Regions from separate parts of the Luteibacter sp. SVR4-7G genome, predicted to be linked through region 2. Evidence: riboswitches for the same ligand, from Rfam matches in the RefSeq annotation. Region 2 holds a riboswitch; the other holds the start of a gene.
What was found. A riboswitch is a leader RNA that binds a small molecule or an ion and turns the genes downstream of it on or off. The one in region 2 is predicted to bind cobalamin.
Positions count from the first base shown of each region.

Region 1: it holds a riboswitch for cobalamin, as region 2 does, so the genes downstream of both, ACR9ZH_RS17425 (TonB-dependent receptor domain-containing protein) here and ACR9ZH_RS07695 (ribonucleoside-diphosphate reductase subunit alpha) in region 2, are expected to answer to the same signal.

Region 1 is NZ_JBPGXO010000064.1:6,932-15,576, reverse strand. It holds gene ACR9ZH_RS17430 (TonB-dependent receptor) at 1-1,597, opposite strand, end outside; cobalamin riboswitch at 1,847-2,084, shown strand; gene ACR9ZH_RS17425 (TonB-dependent receptor domain-containing protein) at 2,227-4,107, shown strand; gene ACR9ZH_RS17420 (efflux RND transporter permease subunit) at 4,272-7,460, shown strand; gene ACR9ZH_RS17415 (DUF2239 family protein) at 7,589-8,146, opposite strand; gene ACR9ZH_RS17410 (DODA-type extradiol aromatic ring-opening family dioxygenase) at 8,224-8,645, opposite strand, start outside.
Region 2 is NZ_JBPGXO010000015.1:3,244-11,888, forward strand. It holds gene ACR9ZH_RS07685 (acyl-CoA thioesterase) at 1-361, opposite strand, end outside; gene ACR9ZH_RS07690 (ribonucleotide-diphosphate reductase subunit beta) at 381-1,409, opposite strand; gene ACR9ZH_RS07695 (ribonucleoside-diphosphate reductase subunit alpha) at 1,519-4,026, opposite strand; cobalamin riboswitch at 4,181-4,391, opposite strand; gene ACR9ZH_RS07700 (response regulator) at 4,516-6,105, shown strand; gene ACR9ZH_RS07705 (SDR family oxidoreductase) at 6,117-7,025, opposite strand; gene ACR9ZH_RS07710 (DUF2501 domain-containing protein) at 7,107-7,544, opposite strand; gene ACR9ZH_RS07715 (family 78 glycoside hydrolase catalytic domain) at 7,642-8,645, shown strand, end outside.

The sequences.
Region 1 (8,645 bases), on a different contig from region 2:
CGCCCGGGGGCGGCACGATGTCCGGACGGTTCGGCACGGTGCCGGCGTCCTGGTAGACCCAGCGATAGCCGCCTTCGTACACGTTACCCGAGTAGGACTCCAGGGTCTGGTTATCTACACCCACGCGCACGTCGTGGTCGCCGATGCGGTATTCGACGTCGAGGCGGTAGCCATGGGTCTTGTCTTCGGCACCCTCGCCGAGGACGGTACCGTTGACCAGGCCGCAACCCACGATGGGCGTGCTGACGGAGCGGTTGTCGGTGATCCAGGGGCAGTTCGGATTCGAAGCGTATGCGAGGTTACGCTCGTGCACCGTCTTGGTGTGGCCGTACAACGCGTTGATCGTGAGGTCGTCGGTGATGTAGCCGGTGTACTTGGCGACGTACACGTCGCCGCCGGGCGCCGAGCCCGGGCCCGCGTCGAAGTTCTTGAGGTTGTCGGTACCGATGTAGCCGCCGCGCGACTTGGAGGCGTAGTTGTACTTGTACACGCTCCGTTCGGTGTTGGTCTTGTCGCCGAAGCCGGTCAGTTCGAGCAGATGGTTGTCGGTGATGTTCCAGTCGACCTTCGCCATCCACTTCGTGGCCTTCTGCTCCTGGTACGTCTTCTGCGGCGCGGTGACCACGCTGGTATTGCGGCTGTTGGAGCGCGTGAAGTCACCTGCGGCGAACAGGAACAGCTTGTCCTGGATCAGCGGACCGCTGATGTAACCGGTGTACTGGGTGTCGGTGCTCTTGTTGTCCGAGCGCGCCTGGTAGAGCGTGCCGTTCTTGCGATAGATGTTTCGCGGATTCTGGCGGAGGGCGGACGGCTGGAAGTACAGGCCGACGCCGCCCTTCCAGGTGTTGCCGCCGCGCTTGGTCACGATGTTGATCACGCCGCCGGTGGAACGGCCGTATTCCGCGCCGTAGCCGCCGGTGAAGATCTGCTGCTGGTCGATGGCGTCGTACGGCAGGCTGGTGAAGCCCAGGCCGGTGAGCGCGTTGGTGACCGCGTAACCGTTGATGTAGTACTGGTTTTCCGAAGCCGACGAACCGCCGAACGAGGCGACGTTGCCGTAGCGGCTGTCGCCGGAGATGACTCCGGGCGCGAGCAGCGCGGCGGCGGTCACGTCACGGGCGAGCGGCAGCTTCTGCAGCTGCTCGGAGGTGAGGACCGTGCGCGAGTCGACCTGGGATACGTCGATCGCGGGCAGCACGTTGCCGGTGACCTGCACGCCTTCGAGGTTCTGGGCCTCGGCCGAGGTCGCGGCGGCAGCGCCGGCGAAGGACACGTCCACGCCGCCGCCCAGGTTCACCTGGACGTTGTCGCGGCTTTCGGCGACCTGGCCGCCGCGCTCGACGGAGACCTTATAACGGCCGACCGGCAGCGAGCTGGCGCGATAGCGGCCGTCGGCGTCGACGGCGACATCTCGGGTCAGGCCCGTGTCGAGATTGACCAGGTGGACGACGGCGCCTTCCGGCTGTGCGACGCGGCCGAAGACGACACCGGATGCATTGGACTGGGCGAGCACGGCGCCGCTGGCGAAGCAGAGGGCGAGCGCGGTGCAGAGGGTGGAACGGCGAATGACGCCGGTACGGCGGGTGGAACGTTGCATGTGTAATCTCCCCGAATGAACAGCAAGAAAGCCCGTGCCACGATTGGGATCGGACTTCTGTCTCGATAGCCGCCTTCGCGCCGCCTCCGACCACCCCTCCCAGGATGGGCATTGACCGACACGCCCCCGTGGCGAAAGAACTCGCCCCTGGCAGCAATCCCTTACGCTTGTAATCGAATTATTTCGCGATCGTCAAGAGGCCGTTAAACACCTTGGTGAAAAATCCGTGACAGACAGTCACTTGCGGAGTAGCATCCGGCACGTTCGGGTGGCCCTTCGGACATGGTTCCGGGGGCTGAAACGGGAAGCCGGTGCGTCACTCTTGACCAGTCCGGCACTGCCCCCGCAACGGTAGGCGTCACCGGGAAGGGCTTTCGTACTTTCCTGCGGTCCGGTCGTAAGCCACTGCGCAAGCGGGAAGGCACCGGGGCGGCCATCGGCGATGGCTGACGCGAGTCCGGAGACCGGCCCGATGAGCGCCCGCTCCCCTTTTGAGGGCGGCGTCCTGTTTCGGTCGATTCGCGGAGGGCGGATCCGGACAGCTGCCGGGTCCCTCCCCCGTTCGCCGTTCGCCTGTGTCCTCCGCCGGCCCCTCGCAATGGCCGCGCTGGCGGTGAAGGACAACGGTAGTGACAAAGACCCTGCTTGCGACGGCCCTGCTGTCGACGATCGCCGCGGCCCATGCGGCCGACGGACCTGACCGCCTCGACCCCGTGGTCGTGACCGCCAGCCGCTTCGCCACCCCGCTGGACGAGGTCCTCGCCCCGGTCACGGTGATCGAGCGCGACGAGATCGAACGCCTGCAGCCACTCAGCGTGCAGGACCTCCTCGGCGGCCTTCCCGGCGTATCGCTCTCCAACACCGGCGGCCTCGGCCAGCAGACGTCGCTGTTCATGCGCGGCACGAATTCGTCGCACACGCTCGTCCTGGTCGATGGGGTCCGCGTCGGAACCGTCGGCGCCGGCCTTCCCGCTTATGAGCAACTGCCGGTGGAGCAGATCGACCGCATCGAGGTGGTGCGCGGGCCGCGCTCTGCCTTGTACGGGTCCGACGCGATCGGCGGCGTCATCCAGATCTTCACCCGCCATGGCGAGGCTGGGCAGGCACCCGCGCCGACCGTGTCGGTCACCGGCGGCAGCCACGGCTATGCCGCGGGCCAGGCTGGCATCTCCGGCGGCAGCGCGCACGGCTGGTACAACGCGAGCCTGGGCGGCCAGTACACCTCGGGCATCAACGCCTGCCGCGTCGGTGCCGCCGCCGCTTTCGCCGGCTGCTTCACCGACGAGCCCGACCACGACCCTTACCGCACGTACAACGGCGCGCTCTCCGGCGGCTACCGCTGGGACGACGGCACGGAATTGACCGGCAGCTGGCTGCGCAGCAAGGGCGACATCGCCTATGACGGTGACTTCCAGAACTACACGCGGCGGTCGCAGCAGGTGGCCGGCGCGAAGCTCGCTTTCGACGTGATCCCCGGCTGGCGCATGTCGCTGGCTGCCGGCCAGAACCAGGATCGTGCCGACAACTACCTCGACGGCAGGAACAAGACCCTCGACGGCGTGAACTTCGGCGTGGACATGGCGCGCGTCGGCTACCTCTACTCGAAGCGCAACCAGGCTTCGTGGCAGAACGACATCGTGCTGGCGAAGGACCAGGTACTGAGCGCAGGCGTGGATTTCCAGCAGGAGAAGCTGGCGAGCGACACGGCCTATCTCGCGGATTCGCGGAACAATACGGGCGTGTTCGCGCTCTATCGCGGCGTGTTCGGCCCGCACGAGCTGGAAGTGTCGGCGCGCCACGACCACAACACCCAGTTCGGCAACCACGGCACCGGATCGGCTGCCTACGGCTACCGCTTCGACGATGGCATGAAGATCACCGCCTCCTACGGCACGGCCTTCCACGCGCCCACGTTCAACGACGAGTTCTATCCGTACGGAGCTGCCGTGAGCCTCAAGCCGGAGAAGTCGCGCACGGCTGAAATCGGTCTGTCCGCGCGCCCGGGCGTGTGGAACTGGGCGGTGAACGCCTATCGCACCGACGTCGACGACCTGATCGGCTTCGACGCGAACTTCCTCCCGATCAACGTGAGCAAGGCACGCATCCGCGGTCTCGAAGGTCAGCTGGGTGCCGACGTGGACGGTTGGCACCTGCGTGGCTACCTCACCTTCCAGCAGCCGGAGAACCGCGACGGCGGCGCGCAGGAGGGCAACCTGCTGGCCCGCCGGCCCCGGCGCCTGGCGCGCGCGGACATCGACAAGGACCTCGGCGAGTTCACCCTCGGCGGATCGATCAACGCGGCGGGCTACAGCTACGACGATGCCGCCAACACGCAGCGTCTTGGCGGGTACGCCACCGCCGACCTCCGCGCCACGTGGCATGTCGTCGACGGCTGGAGCGTCCAAGGCCGCGTCGCCAATGTGGCGGACAAGCGGTACGAGACCGCCGCCTATTACAACCAGCTCGGCCGCACCTACTATCTGACGCTACGTTATTCGCCGATGCGTTAACGCTGACGAAGCCGATACCTGCCGCAGACATATATATATGCGGCATGGAACGGTGGCCCCCTGCCTTCCGGCAGGGGCCCCACTAAAGGCACACGCGACGAACCGGCCGGGAAGTCATAAAGTTCGCGGGCGCGGGGAGTGGTCCCGCGATCACAGGAAGTGCCGTGAACTTTTTTGCTCCATTCATTCGCCGGCCGAAAGGTACCTCGCTGCTCGCGGCGGGTCTTACCCTGGCCGGCGCGCTCGCCTACATGTTGCTGGGCGTGGCGGCCTTGCCCTCCATCGAGGTGCCTGCCGTCTTCATCCAGACGCAGATGCCGGGCGCCAGCGCGCAGACGATGGCATCGACGGTGATCGCGCCGCTCGAGCGGCACCTGGGCCAGATCCCGGGTGTCGACCAGATGTATTCGAACAGCGTGGAAGGCGCGGGCTTCGTACGCATCCGTTTCAACCTCGACCGCTCCACGGATGCGGCCGCGCGCGACGTGCAGGCCGCGATCAACGCCGCCGCAGCCGACCTTCCCGCCGGCATGCCGTCGCCTCCGCAGTACTTCAAGTTCGATACGGGACAGATCCCCGTGCTGCTGGTGGCGTTCACCTCGAAGACCATGCCCCCGGACAAGCTCTACGACGTGGTGGACACGCTGATCCGGCCGGCCGTGGCACAGATCGAAGGCGTGTCGCGCGTACAGGTGTTCGGCGGTACGCCGCACGCGGTGCGCATCGAGCTGGACACGAACGCTCTCTCGTCGAAAGGCATCACCACGAACGACGTCTCCAATGCCCTGCAGGCCGCGAACGTGAATTCGCCGCAGGGCCTGTTGTCCGACGGCAAGACGCAGATGACGGTGGTCGCGAACGACGGCCTGCGCGATCCCTCCGAGTTCGCCAACATCCTGATCGCGGTGCGCAACAACGTTCCCGTACGGCTATCGGACATCGCCAAGGTCTACAGCGGACAGCAGGACCAATACCAGAAGGCGTGGTTCCAGGGCGAGCGCTCGGTCACCATGCAGATCAGCAAGCGGCCGGAGGCGAACTCCATCGCCACCGCGAATGCCATTCGCGCCGCGCTGCCGCGCTTTCGTTCCTTGTTGCCCGCCGATGCGCAGGTGACGCCCATTTTCGACCTCACCCAGACCACGCAATCGGCCCTGCACGAAGTGAAGGTGGCGCTGCTTATCAGTATCGCCATGGTCGTGCTGGTGATGATGGTGTTCCTGCGCCGGCTGGGCCCGACCATGATCGCCACGTTGAGCGTGCCGCTGTCGCTCGCCGGCGCCTTCGTGGTCATGTGGTCGCTCGGCTACACCCTGAACACCATGTCGCTGATGGCGCTGGTGCTATGCATCGGCTTCGTCGTCGACGATGCCATCGTGGTCATCGAGAACATCGTCCGCCATATGGAGAACGGCGCCAAGCCGATGGAAGCGGCCATGGAGGGCGTCCGCGAGATCGGCTTCACCGTCATTTCCATCACGCTGTCGCTGGTGGCGGTGTTCGCTCCGCTGCTGTTCGGCAACAACATGATCACCAAGCTGCTGCGCGAGTTCTCCGTGACGCTTGCGGCAGCGGTGCTGATTTCGGCGGTCGTGTCGCTGACCTTGACGCCGGCGCTATGCGCGCACTACCTCAAGCACGATCCGCCGGATCGCAAGCCCGGCCGCTGGGAGCTGGCGCTGGAGCGCTTCGACCGCGGCTTCCTTGGCGTCTACCAGCGCGCGCTCGACTGGGCATTGCACCACCGCCGCCTGATGCGCTGGCAGCCGCTGATCCTGCTCGGGGCGACCGTGCTGCTGGCCATCGCCGTGGTGAAGACCGCCGGCGGCAACTTCATGCCGGACGAAGACACCGGCATGCTGCAGGCCGAGGTCAGTGCCGATGCGAACATCTCACCCGACGAAATGACCCGGCGCCTGAAGCGGGTCGGCGACATCATGCAGAACGACAGCACGGTCGCCGACGTCACCACGATCCTCGGCGGCGACAACGGCGGCGCCGTGGGCAACCAGGGCTTGATGTTCATCGACCTCAAGCCGAAGGGCAGCGGCCCGGGCGAGCGCAAGGAATCGATCAAGGAAATCATGGACCGGCTGGGCAAGGAGTACGAGAAGATCTCCGACGTCCAGGTATTCATGAATCCGGTGCAGTTCCTCGGCGGTGGCGGCGGCAACAGCAACCGCGGCCAGTATTCCTTCCAGCTGATCAGCACCAGCGGCGAAGACCTGCAGCCCTGGACGATGAAGCTCGTGCGCCAGATGCGCACGATGAAGGAGTTCCGCGACGTCGGCAGCGATTTCGACATCGTGGGTAAACAGCAGATGCTGAAGGTGGATCGCGAGGCGGCGAGCCGCCTCAACATCGGCATGGGCACGATCGACTCCGCTCTGTTCAACGCCTTCGGCCAGCGCCAGGTGTCCATCATCTATTCGGACATCAACCAGTACTGGGTGGTGCTGACCGCGGCGGCGGCGCAGACGCTGAGCCCGGATGCCTTGCTCAATACCTACGTGAAGAACGAGCTGGGCAAGATGATCCCGCTCTCCGCGGTGGCGAAGATCGCCCCGGTGGCGGTGCCGAGCGCGGTGACTCACCAGAACCAGCTGGAGTCGGCGGACATCACCTATAACCTCGCGCCGAAGATCACGCCCGACAAGGGGAACAAGCTGGTCGAACAGGCCGTGCAGGCCATTCACCTGCCCGAAGGCGTGCGCATGGATTTCACCGGTGCGAACCAGCGCCTGCGCGACGCGCAGTCGAACGGCATGGTGCTGCTGATCGGCGCGATCCTCGCCGTGTACATCGTGCTGGGCATTCTCTACGAAAGCCTGGGCCACCCGCTGACGATCATCTCGACGCTGCCCGCGGCCGGTGCCGGCGCCTTCCTGGCCATGCTGGTAACGCAGACGCAGCTGACCCTGATGGCGATCATCTCCGTTCTGCTGCTGATCGGTATCGTCAAGAAGAACGCGATCCTCATGGTGGACTTCGCCCTGGTAGCGCAGCGCGAACAGGGCATGTCGCCGGTCGAGGCCATTCGCCAGGCGGCGCTGGTGCGCTTCCGTCCGATCACGATGACGACCCTCGTCGCGATGGGCGCGGCGCTGCCGCTCGCCATCGGTTTTGGCGTCGGCTCGGAGATGCGTCGTCCGCTCGGCATCGCCATCGTCGGCGGCCTGCTGGTTTCCCAGCTGCTCACCCTCCTGAGCACGCCCGCGATCTACCTGTGGAACCACGACCGCAAGGAACGCAAATACCGGCGCAAGCTGAAGCGCCGGTACAAGCGCTGGCTGAAGATCCGCAAGGAACGCGAGAACGGTGGGCTGAAGGGCCTGACGCCGAGCGAGGCCTGAGGCCCCAACCCGTTCCGGGCGCGAAGGGCGCGATGTAGGAGCGCGCCTTGCGCGCGACATCTTTTGAGGCCGTGATCGGCCGGGCCTGTTGCGCCTCGCGAAAAGATGTCGCGCGCAATGGCGCGCTCCTACCCGAAGGCAGGTTGGGCCACTGTGCGGATGTAATCCCGCACGTCGACCGGCCACGCTTCGGTCAACACCTCGAACCGCTCGCGCTCCTGGCGGTGGAACGCGCGCGAGGCCTCCTCGTAGCCGGGCAGGTTGCCCGCGAGCGCCAGCATCACGCGGTCCGCCGCTTCGCGCGCCTGGCGGATCCGGTCGGCAGACGCGTTGTCGCGGCTCGCCGCTTCGACCAGGCGCCGCAGCGCCACGGAGGCACCGCCGGGCTGGCTGCCAAGCCAATCCCAGTGACGCGGCAGCAGCGTGACCTCGCGCGCGACCACACCCAGCTTCGGCCTGCCGGGCCCGCGGCGCGCTCCTGGTTCGGCAGCAGGCGCGATGCGCGACAGCATTTCCTGCGTGGAGCCGCGGTAGTCGATGTCGACCGGCCTGCCCGTGGCATCGTCGTAGACGAAGATGGCGGCCGCGGGATCGGCATCGAGGAGCGCCTTGCAGCGCGCAGCCACCTCAGTGAGCGAGCCGGCGGCGAGGCGGGCCTGGGCGTGGAAGGCGGTGTACGTAGACATGGCGGCGGATCGTGGATGGCGACGCCGCCTATAATACCCGGGTTAAATGAGGCGTCAATAGTTCCCGGGTAATATCCTCACGCGACGCCCCATGCGTAGGAATCCATCGATAGCACGCCGTACGTGATGCCTCCCTCGATTGCCATGGGTGCGTCGCCTCCAGCCGCACCCAAGGCCACCAGCAGGGGCAGGTAGTGCTCTTCGCTGGGATGCGCCCGGATGGCATGGGGCGCCACCTGCCGGTAGTCCAGCAGGTCATCGACGTTGCCGGCAAGGACGGCATTTCGGCTCCACGCCGCGAACTCCTTCGCGTACGACGCGTTTTCTCCATCGCGGCGTACCTCATGGAGGTTATGCGTGAGGCTTCCGGAGCCGACGATGGCGACGCCGCGGTCGCGCAGCGGCGCAAGGGTTTTCCCCAGCCGGAACGCGCCGGCCGCATCGAGGTTATGCGGCATGGATACCTGGATCACTGGCGTGTCGGCATCCGGTCGCAGGT
Region 2 (8,645 bases):
GCGCGATCATCGTGAAGGTGCCGCGCGTGCAGAGCTCGCGGGCGCCGGTCAGGAGTTCCTCGGTGAACATGGCGACGTCGACCTTCATCGAGGTGCGGCCCACCGAGACCACGGTGGCGACCAGTTCCACCATCTGGCCCTTGCGCACCGGGACGTGGAAATCGACCTGTTCCGAGCGCGCCGTGACCACCACCTTGCGCGAATAGCGCGAGGCGGCGAGGAAGGCGGCCTTGTCCATCCATGCCAGCGCCTGGCCGCCGAACAGCGTGCCCAGGTGGTTGGTGTGGTCCGGGAAGACGATCTCGAGGACACGGGCCTCGGTCGGGCGGGCGATGGGGAGCATGGCGGCGTCTTCGGTCATGATGCGCGGCATTCTATCGCTAGAACGCCTGGTCGAAGGCGACTTCGCCCTGAACGCCCACCTGGTAGGACGAGACGCGGCGCTCGAAGAAGTTGGTCAGTTCCTGCACGTCTTGCAGATCCATGAAGTCGAACGGGTTCTTCGCGCCGTACTTCTTCGGCATGTCGAGCTGGACCAGGCGCTGGTCGGCGCAGTATTCGAGGTACTGGCGCATGTCGGCTACCGAAAGCCCCGCGACGCCACCGGAAAGCACATCCTGGGCGAACTGCGTTTCGCAGGCGATGGCTTCCTCCAGCATCGCTTCCACCTGCATGCGCATGTCGTCGTCGAACAGGTCCGGCTCCTGCTCGCGTACCGTGCGGACCACCTCGAAGGCGAAGGCCATGTGGCCGGACTCGTCGCGGAACACCCAGTTGGTGCCGGAAGCCAGGCCGTGCAACAGGCCGCGCGAGCGCAGGTAGTACACGTAGGCGAATGCGGCGAAGAAGAACAGGCCTTCGATGCACGCGGCGAAGCAGATCAGGTTGAGCAGGAACTGGCGGCGGTGCTCGCGCGTTTCGAGGCGGTCGAGACCCTGGATCGAGTCGATCCACTTGAAGCAAAACTCGCCCTTCTGCCGGATCGACGGGATGCTCTCGATGGCGGCGAAAGCCTTGTTGCGCTCCGCCGGCTCGGGAATGTAGGTGTCGAGCAGGGTGAGGTAGAACTGCACGTGCAGCGCCTCCTCGTACAGCTGCCGCGACAGGAACATGCGCGCCTCGGGCGAGTTCACGTGCTGGTAAAGGTTCAGCACGAGGTTGTTCGACACGATCGTGTCGCCCGTGGCGAAGAACGCCACGAGCCGATGGATCAGGTGCCGGTCAGCATCCGACATCTTCGACTTCAGGTCGGTGACGTCGAGCGAGAAATCCACTTCCTCCACCGTCCAGGTGTTGCGGATGGCGGCGCGGTACATCTCGTAGAACTGCGGGTATTTCATCGGCCGCAGGGTCAGTTCGAAACCTGGGTCGAGGATGTGGGTGTCGCGGGTGATGGGGGAAGCGGACATCGTGGCCTCTCGGTTGGTCTGTAGGAGCCCGCCCTGCGCGCGACGCCTTTCGCGAAGCGCCGCAGGGTCTGTGGTACATCGCGAAGAGATGTCGCGCGCAGGCGCGCGCCTACTGGCAGGCTTCGCAGTACTCGGGATTTTCCAGCGAGCAGAACACGGCGGCTTCCGCCTGCTCCTGGGCAACGACAGGTGCCGGCGCGGCGGCCGACGAGCTCACCGTGGTCTTGGCGATGCGTGTGGCCGGGCGCGAGCGCAGGTAATACGTCGTCTTGATGCCCGACTTCCATGCGTACATGTACATGGAGGAGAGCTGACCGATGTTCGGGTTTTCCATGAACAGGTTGAGCGACTGGCTCTGGTCGATGTATGCGCCGCGCGCGGCGGCGAGGTCGATCAAGGCCTTCTGCGGCAGTTCCCAGGTGGTGCGGTACACCGAGCGCAGTTCGGCGGGAATGGCGGCAATGCCCTGCACCGAGCCCTCGGCCAGCTTGATCTGGTCGCGGATTTCCGCGGTCCACAGGCCCAGCGTTTTCAGTTCCTCGACGAGGTAGCGGTTCACCACGAGGAAGTCCCCCGAGAGCGTCTCGCGCTTGAACAGGTTCGACACCTGCGGCTCGATACACTCGTAGCAGCCGGCGATGGAGGCGATCGTCGCCGTGGGTGCGATGGCGATCAGCAGCGAGTTGCGCAGCCCCTTCGCCTTGATCTTGTCGCGCAGGTCGGCCCAGCGGGTGTCCTTTCCGTTAGGCGTGGCAGCGAGCCAGTAGTCGAACTGCAGTTCGCCGTTCGCGGCGCGGGTCTCCTCGAAGCCCGGATGCGCGCCGTCACGTTCGGCGATCTCGTTGGACATCGACAGCGCGTGGAAGTAGATCTCCTCGGCGATGCGCGTGGAGAGCACGCGGGCCTCGTCCGAATCGAACGGCAGGCGCAGCTTGAAGAAGACGTCCTGCAGGCCCATCACGCCCAGCCCGACAGGGCGCCACTTCATGTTCGCCGTCTTCGCCGTGGCGATGGGATAGAAATTGAGATCGATCACGCGGTTGAGCTGGCGCACCGCGGTGCGCACCGTCGAAGCCAGTTTGTCGTAGTCGAATTGCCCGTCCACCACATGGCGGGCGAGGTTGATCGAGCCGAGGTTGCATACCGCGGTCTCGTTCTCGCTGGTGACCTCGAGGATCTCGGTGCACAGGTTCGAGAGGTGGATGACGTTCTGCGGCAGCGCCGTCTGGTTGCTGGTGGCGTTGGAGCGGTCCTTGAAGGTCATCCAGCCGTTGCCGGTCTGTGCGAGCGAACGCAGCATGCGCGCATAGAGTTCGCGTGCCTTGATCGTCTTCGCGGCCAGGCCGTCGGCTTCGGCCTTCTCGTAGGCGGCGTCGAACGCGGCGCCCCAGGTGTCGACGAAATGCGGCACGATCTTCGGATCGAACAGCGACCAGTCGCCGTCGGACTCCACGCGGCGCATGAACAGGTCCGGCACCCAGTTGGCGAGATTGAGGTTGTGCGTGCGGCGCGCGTCGTCGCCGGTGTTCTCGCGCAGCTCGAGGAATTCCTCGATATCGGCGTGCCACGACTCCAGGTACACGCAGGCCGCGCCCTTGCGCTTGCCGCCCTGGTTCACCGCGGCGACCGACGCGTCGAGCGTCTTCAGCCAGGGCACCAGGCCGTTGGAGTGCCCGTTGGTGCCCTTGATGAGCGAGCCGCGCGAACGGATGCGCGAGTAGGCCAGGCCGATGCCGCCGGCGAACTTCGACAGCTGGGCCACGTCGCCGTACTTGGCGTAGATCGACTCCAGCGCGTCCTGCGGCGAGTCGAGCAGGAAGCAGGAGGACAACTGCTCGTGTGCCGTGCCGGCGTTGAACAGCGTCGGCGAGCTGGCCAGGTATTCCAGCGACGAGAGCATGCGGTACAGCTCCAGCGTCTCGGCCACGTCGTTGCCGCCGAGGGCGCAGGCGATGCGCATGAAGAAGTACTGCGGCGTCTCGATCACGAAGCGCTTCATCGGGTGGCGCAGCAGGTAACGGTCGTAGACCGTGCGCAGGCCGAAATACTCGAAGCGGCGCGAGGCGGCCAGGTCGATCGCGTCGTTGAGCTTGCGGGCATTCACCTGCACGAAGTCGCGCAGGCGCTCGTTGAGGATGCCGAGGTCGAAGCCCGTGGCGATCGATTGCGAGAAGGAATGGATGTCCTGGCCGGACACTTCCTTGTCGATGAAGGCGGCGAGCAGGCGCGCGGCGAGTTGGCCGTATTCCGGTTCCTCGGCGGTCAGCGCCGCGGCCGTGCGGATGGAGAGCTGGTCGAGCTCCTGCGTGGAAGCGCCGTCGTACAGGCCACCGATGGTCTTCAGCGCCACGCGCATCGGATCGACGGCATAGAGGCCATCGGCGCTGCGCGTGACCGCGCGCACGATCTTGTTCACGTCGACCGTTTCCTGGCCGCCGTTGCGCTTGGTCACGCGCATCTGTCCCGGATTGTGCGGGGGCGTGAGGGCGAAGGCGGGCGGTGCGTCGTTGCGGTAGCCCGCGGCGGGTGCTTTGTCGGTGCTGCTGGCGGAGGTGGAAGTGGCGGCGGCCTCGGCCGTCTCGGTGCGCTCGCGCGCGGCGGAATCCATCGTGGTCATCGTGTGGCGTGCCCCAGGGCCAGGTTCAAACTCCCGTTCCCTCGGACGGGGCTCGAAGCGGCGGCGACACGGGACAGGCCGGGACGGAGCGCGCGGAAGCGGCTCCGGTCCGCGACGTGCTTCCCCGCGGAAGCCGTCACTGCAATCGGCACCGATCAGGCACCGACTGCTGGCAGGTCTTCGGACTCGTGGACAGGGGCCGGAGGGCCTTGCCTACCCGTCGCTTCCCAGCCGCGGAGGGCCAGTGCATTGAACGGGATCGTTTCCACTTACCGCTGCGGGGCAGTTCCGGATTCGCACCGGATTCCCTATTAAGTCCGACGGGCAGTCGCGCCTCTCCGGACACCAGCACGACACACGATATAGGTCGCAAGGAGGCCGGTCAACACTATATGTAGTGACCTGAACGGCGTGAAAGACCTCTACACCAAGTCCACGCGGTTACGAGGATAGAATCGGCGCCCACCAGACCCACCTACCCAAAGGCCAATGCTGCCACCATCCAACGAGGAACCCGCCGCGCTCACCCAGGACCAGCTGCGCCAAGCGCAGAAGATGGATGCCATCGGCAAGCTCACGGGTGGAGTCGCTCACGATTTCAACAACTTGCTGCAAGTCATCAGCGGCAACCTGCAATTGCTCGCGTCCGACGTGGCCGGCAATCCGCGCGCCGAACGGCGCCTCGCCAACGCGATGGCCGGCGTCACCCGCGGCACCAAGCTCGCGGCGCAGCTGCTGGCCTTCGGCCGCCGCCAGCCGCTCGCGCCCAAGGTCGTGAACATCGGGCGCTTCGTCCGCGACATGGACGACCTCCTGCGCCGTACGCTGGGCGAAGAAATCGAGGTGGAAACGGTGGTGGCCGGCGGGCTGTGGAACACGCTGGTCGACCCGGGCAACGTCGAGAACGCCCTGCTGAACCTGGCCATCAACGCCCGCGACGCGATGGAAGGCCGGGGCCGGCTGACGATCGAAGCGGGCAACGCCCTCCTCGATACCACCTACGCCTCCGCGCACGGCGACCTGCGGCCGGGCCAGTACGTGATGATCGCCGTGACCGATACCGGCAGCGGTATCTCCCCCGACATCATCGACCAGGTCTTCGAGCCGTTCTTCACCACCAAGCCGGAAGGTCAGGGTACCGGCCTGGGCTTGTCGATGGTGTACGGCTTCGTGAAGCAGTCCGGCGGTCACGTGAAGCTCTACAGCGAGCCGGGGCACGGCACCACGGTGAAGATCTACCTGCCTCGTTCGACGCAGAGCGAGGATCGCGTGGTCGATCTCGAGGAAGAAGAGCTTCGCGGCGGCGACGAGACGATCCTCGTGGTGGAGGACGATGATGCCGTGCGCGATACCGTGGTGGCCATGCTTGGCGATCTCGGTTACCGCGTGCTGAAGGCGCGCGATGCGGAAAGCGCGTTGTCGATCATCGAAAGCGGCATGCCCATCGACCTGCTGTTCACCGACGTGGTGATGCCAGGCCGGCTGCGCAGCCCCGAACTGGCGCGCAAGGCCGTGGAGCGGCAACCCGGTATCGCGGTGCTGTTCACCTCGGGCTATACCGAGAACGCGATCGTCCATGGCGGCCGCCTGGACGAGGGCGTCGAGCTGCTGAGCAAGCCGTACTCGCGCGACCAGCTCGCCCGCCGCGTGCGCCAGCTCCTCGCGGAGCGCGCCCGCAAGGTCGCCGCTCCCGCCGCGGCCCCGGCTCCGGCAGCGCAACCGCCAAGGCCGCTGCGCGTGCTCGTCGTGGAGGACGATGCGCTCATCCGCATGTCGATCAGCGAGATGCTGGAAAGCCGCGGCCACATCGCCTTCGAAGCCGGCGACGGCAACGAGGCTCTGCGCGTGCATGCCGCGCAGCCCATCGATGTCCTGCTCGCCGACGTAGGTCTGCCCGGGATGAACGGCGTGGAGGTCGCGGCGAAACTGCGCGAGATTCAGCCGGACCTCCCGGTGCTCTACGCCACCGGCGACCACACCGCGAACGGCGTGCAGCGCGACGGGCGCACGGCGATCATCGTGAAGCCTTACGGTGTGGTCGACCTGATGGAAGCCATCGGCCGCGTCGCGCGGGGCTAGGGCAATACGGGCTAGGGCAACATGTGCCCGCCCGTGACGCCGTACGTCTCGCCGGTGATGAAACTCGCCTCCTGGCTGGCCAGGAGCACGTACACCGGCGCGCATTCCACCGGCTGGCCCGGGCGCCCCAGCGGCACGTTCTTGCCGAATTCCACCACCTTGTCCTGCGGCTGGCCGCCACTGGGCTGTAGCGGGGTCCAGACGGGACCGGGCGCCACCGCGTTCACGCGGATGCCTTTCTCCGCGGCCTGCTTCGCCAGCGATTTCGTGAACGCCACGATGGCGGCCTTGGTCGGCGCGTAGTCGAGGAGGATGTCGGAGGGCTCGTACGCCTGGATCGAAGCGGTATTGATGATCGCCGCGCCGGGCGGCATGTGCCGCATCGCCTCCTTGGTGAGCCAGAAGAGCGCGAAGACGTTCGTACGGAACGTGGCCTCGAACGCTTCGCTGTCGAGTTCCTCGATGGATTTGGCGAATTGCTGGCGCCCGGCCACGTTGGCGAGCAAGTCGAGTCCGCCCAGCTCCTTCACCGCCTTCGTCACCAGGTCTTTGCAGAACGCCTCGTCCTTCAGGTCGCCGGGAATGCCCACGATCTTGCAGCCTTCATCGGTGAGGAGGGCGATGACTTCGTCGGCGTCCTTCTGCTCCGACGGCAGGTAGTTGATGACCACGTCGGCGCCTTCGCGTGCGAAGGCGATCGCCGCGGCGCGGCCGATGCCGGAGTCGCCGCCGGTCACCAGTGCTTTGCGGCCCTGCAGGCGGCCATTGCCGCGATAGCTGGTCTCACCATGGTCCGGCTTCGGCACCATTTCCCTGGCGAGGCCAGGGGCGGGCTGCGGCTGCTTCGCGAATTCCGGCCGAGGGTACTGCGTGCGCGGGTCGCGCATGGCGTACGGGTCTTTGCTTGCGGCGTTGGCCATGGGGAAGGTCCTCGTTGCGGGAGAGAGTGGCCTTCCTGTTTACGGAGCGGGGCGTCCATGTCCCGTCCACGCTATGTCACGTCAGTGGCCCATGCCGATCATCTTCTGGCCCTGCTTGAGCACCGCGTCACACGCCTTGCGGGTCAGTTGCGCCTTCAGGTCGCCGGCCCCGCCGTCCTCTCCTGCGGGACCCGCGCCGGAGATATCGAGGGTCTTGCCGTTGCCGGATTTCAGCAGGCCCCGTGCACCATCGAGATATCCCTTGTCCTGCGTGGCGACCGTCCTCGACTTGGCGCCCGTGCTGCCGAGCAACTGGTCCTTGATGCCGGCCACGTTGCCGCCGCTCAGGTAGTTGTTGGCCATGCAGTACTGCAGGATGCCGGCGGCATTGCTCGCCGTGCCGGAGGTGAGCGAGCTGCCGCCACCCATGAGGCCCTTCAGGCTGTCGAGCTGCACGGCGGAGACGGGCGTGGCGGTCACGGCCGTGGCGAGGGCGATACCGGCGATCAAGGTCTTCATGACAGGCTCCGGGTTTCAGGGTGGGAGAGGGATAACGCCTGCGGCGTTATCCGGATGTAAGGGCGGGGCTGGCCTCCGCGTTATGCTCGGTTTCGTCATGCCCGAAGCAAAGGCCGTTCCATTGTACCCACGCCGTCTTCTCGCCTGCGCACTGCTGTGCGCCGTCCCGTTCGCCCATGCGGCCGTCACTGTCGACTCGCTGCGCGTCGAGCGCAGCGAAGAATCCATGTACGTCGACGTGGCGAAGCCCCGGTTTTCCTGGGTCGTCCATAGCGATACCAATGGCACCGTCCAGACCGGATACCGCATCGTCGTATCCCTGCATGATGCTGCCGTATGGGACAGCGGACCGGTCGACAGCGCCCGCTCCTTCGATATCGCGTACGGCGGTCCGCCACTGGTTCCCGGCCAGCGCTACGACTGGCGCGTGGAGGTACGCACTCCGGACGGCGCTGCCGGATCCTCGTCGCGCTTCGACACCGCGCTGGACCATGCCGGCTGGCGCCACGCGCGGTGGATAGGCAAGGGCGACGACACGCTCCCTGCACCGCTGTTGCGCAAGTCGTTCCGCGTCGACGGCAAGATCGCGCACGCCATGCTCTATGTCGCCGCCGGCGGCTACGCCGATCTTTCCATCGACGGCAAGCCGGTCAGCGATGCGGTGCTGGCGCCTGGCTTCACCGATTACGACAAGCGGGTGGAAGTCGTCGCGACCGAGGTGACGCTCGCACCCGGCGGCCACGAGCTCGGCGCGGAACTCGGGCGCGGCTTCTATGGCCTTACGAACCGGAACGTGTGGCATTGGGAAAGCGCGCCATGGCATGGCAGGCCACGGATGCGCGCCCTGCTGCACATCGAGTACGCGGACGGACGCACGCAGGATGTAATCAGCGACGCAAGCTGGCAGGTGGCGGAAGGGCCGACGCGGCGCGACGACCTGTACGCTGGCGAGACCTACGACGCTCGCCTTGCCACGCAGCTCGAGTGGAAGCCGGCAACCGAACTCCCGGCCCCCCGCGGCCGGTTGGTGGCGCAGACCGAGCAACCGATCCGCATCGTGGAGACGCTTGCCGCCGCGGCAGTGACCGAGCCGCGGCCAGG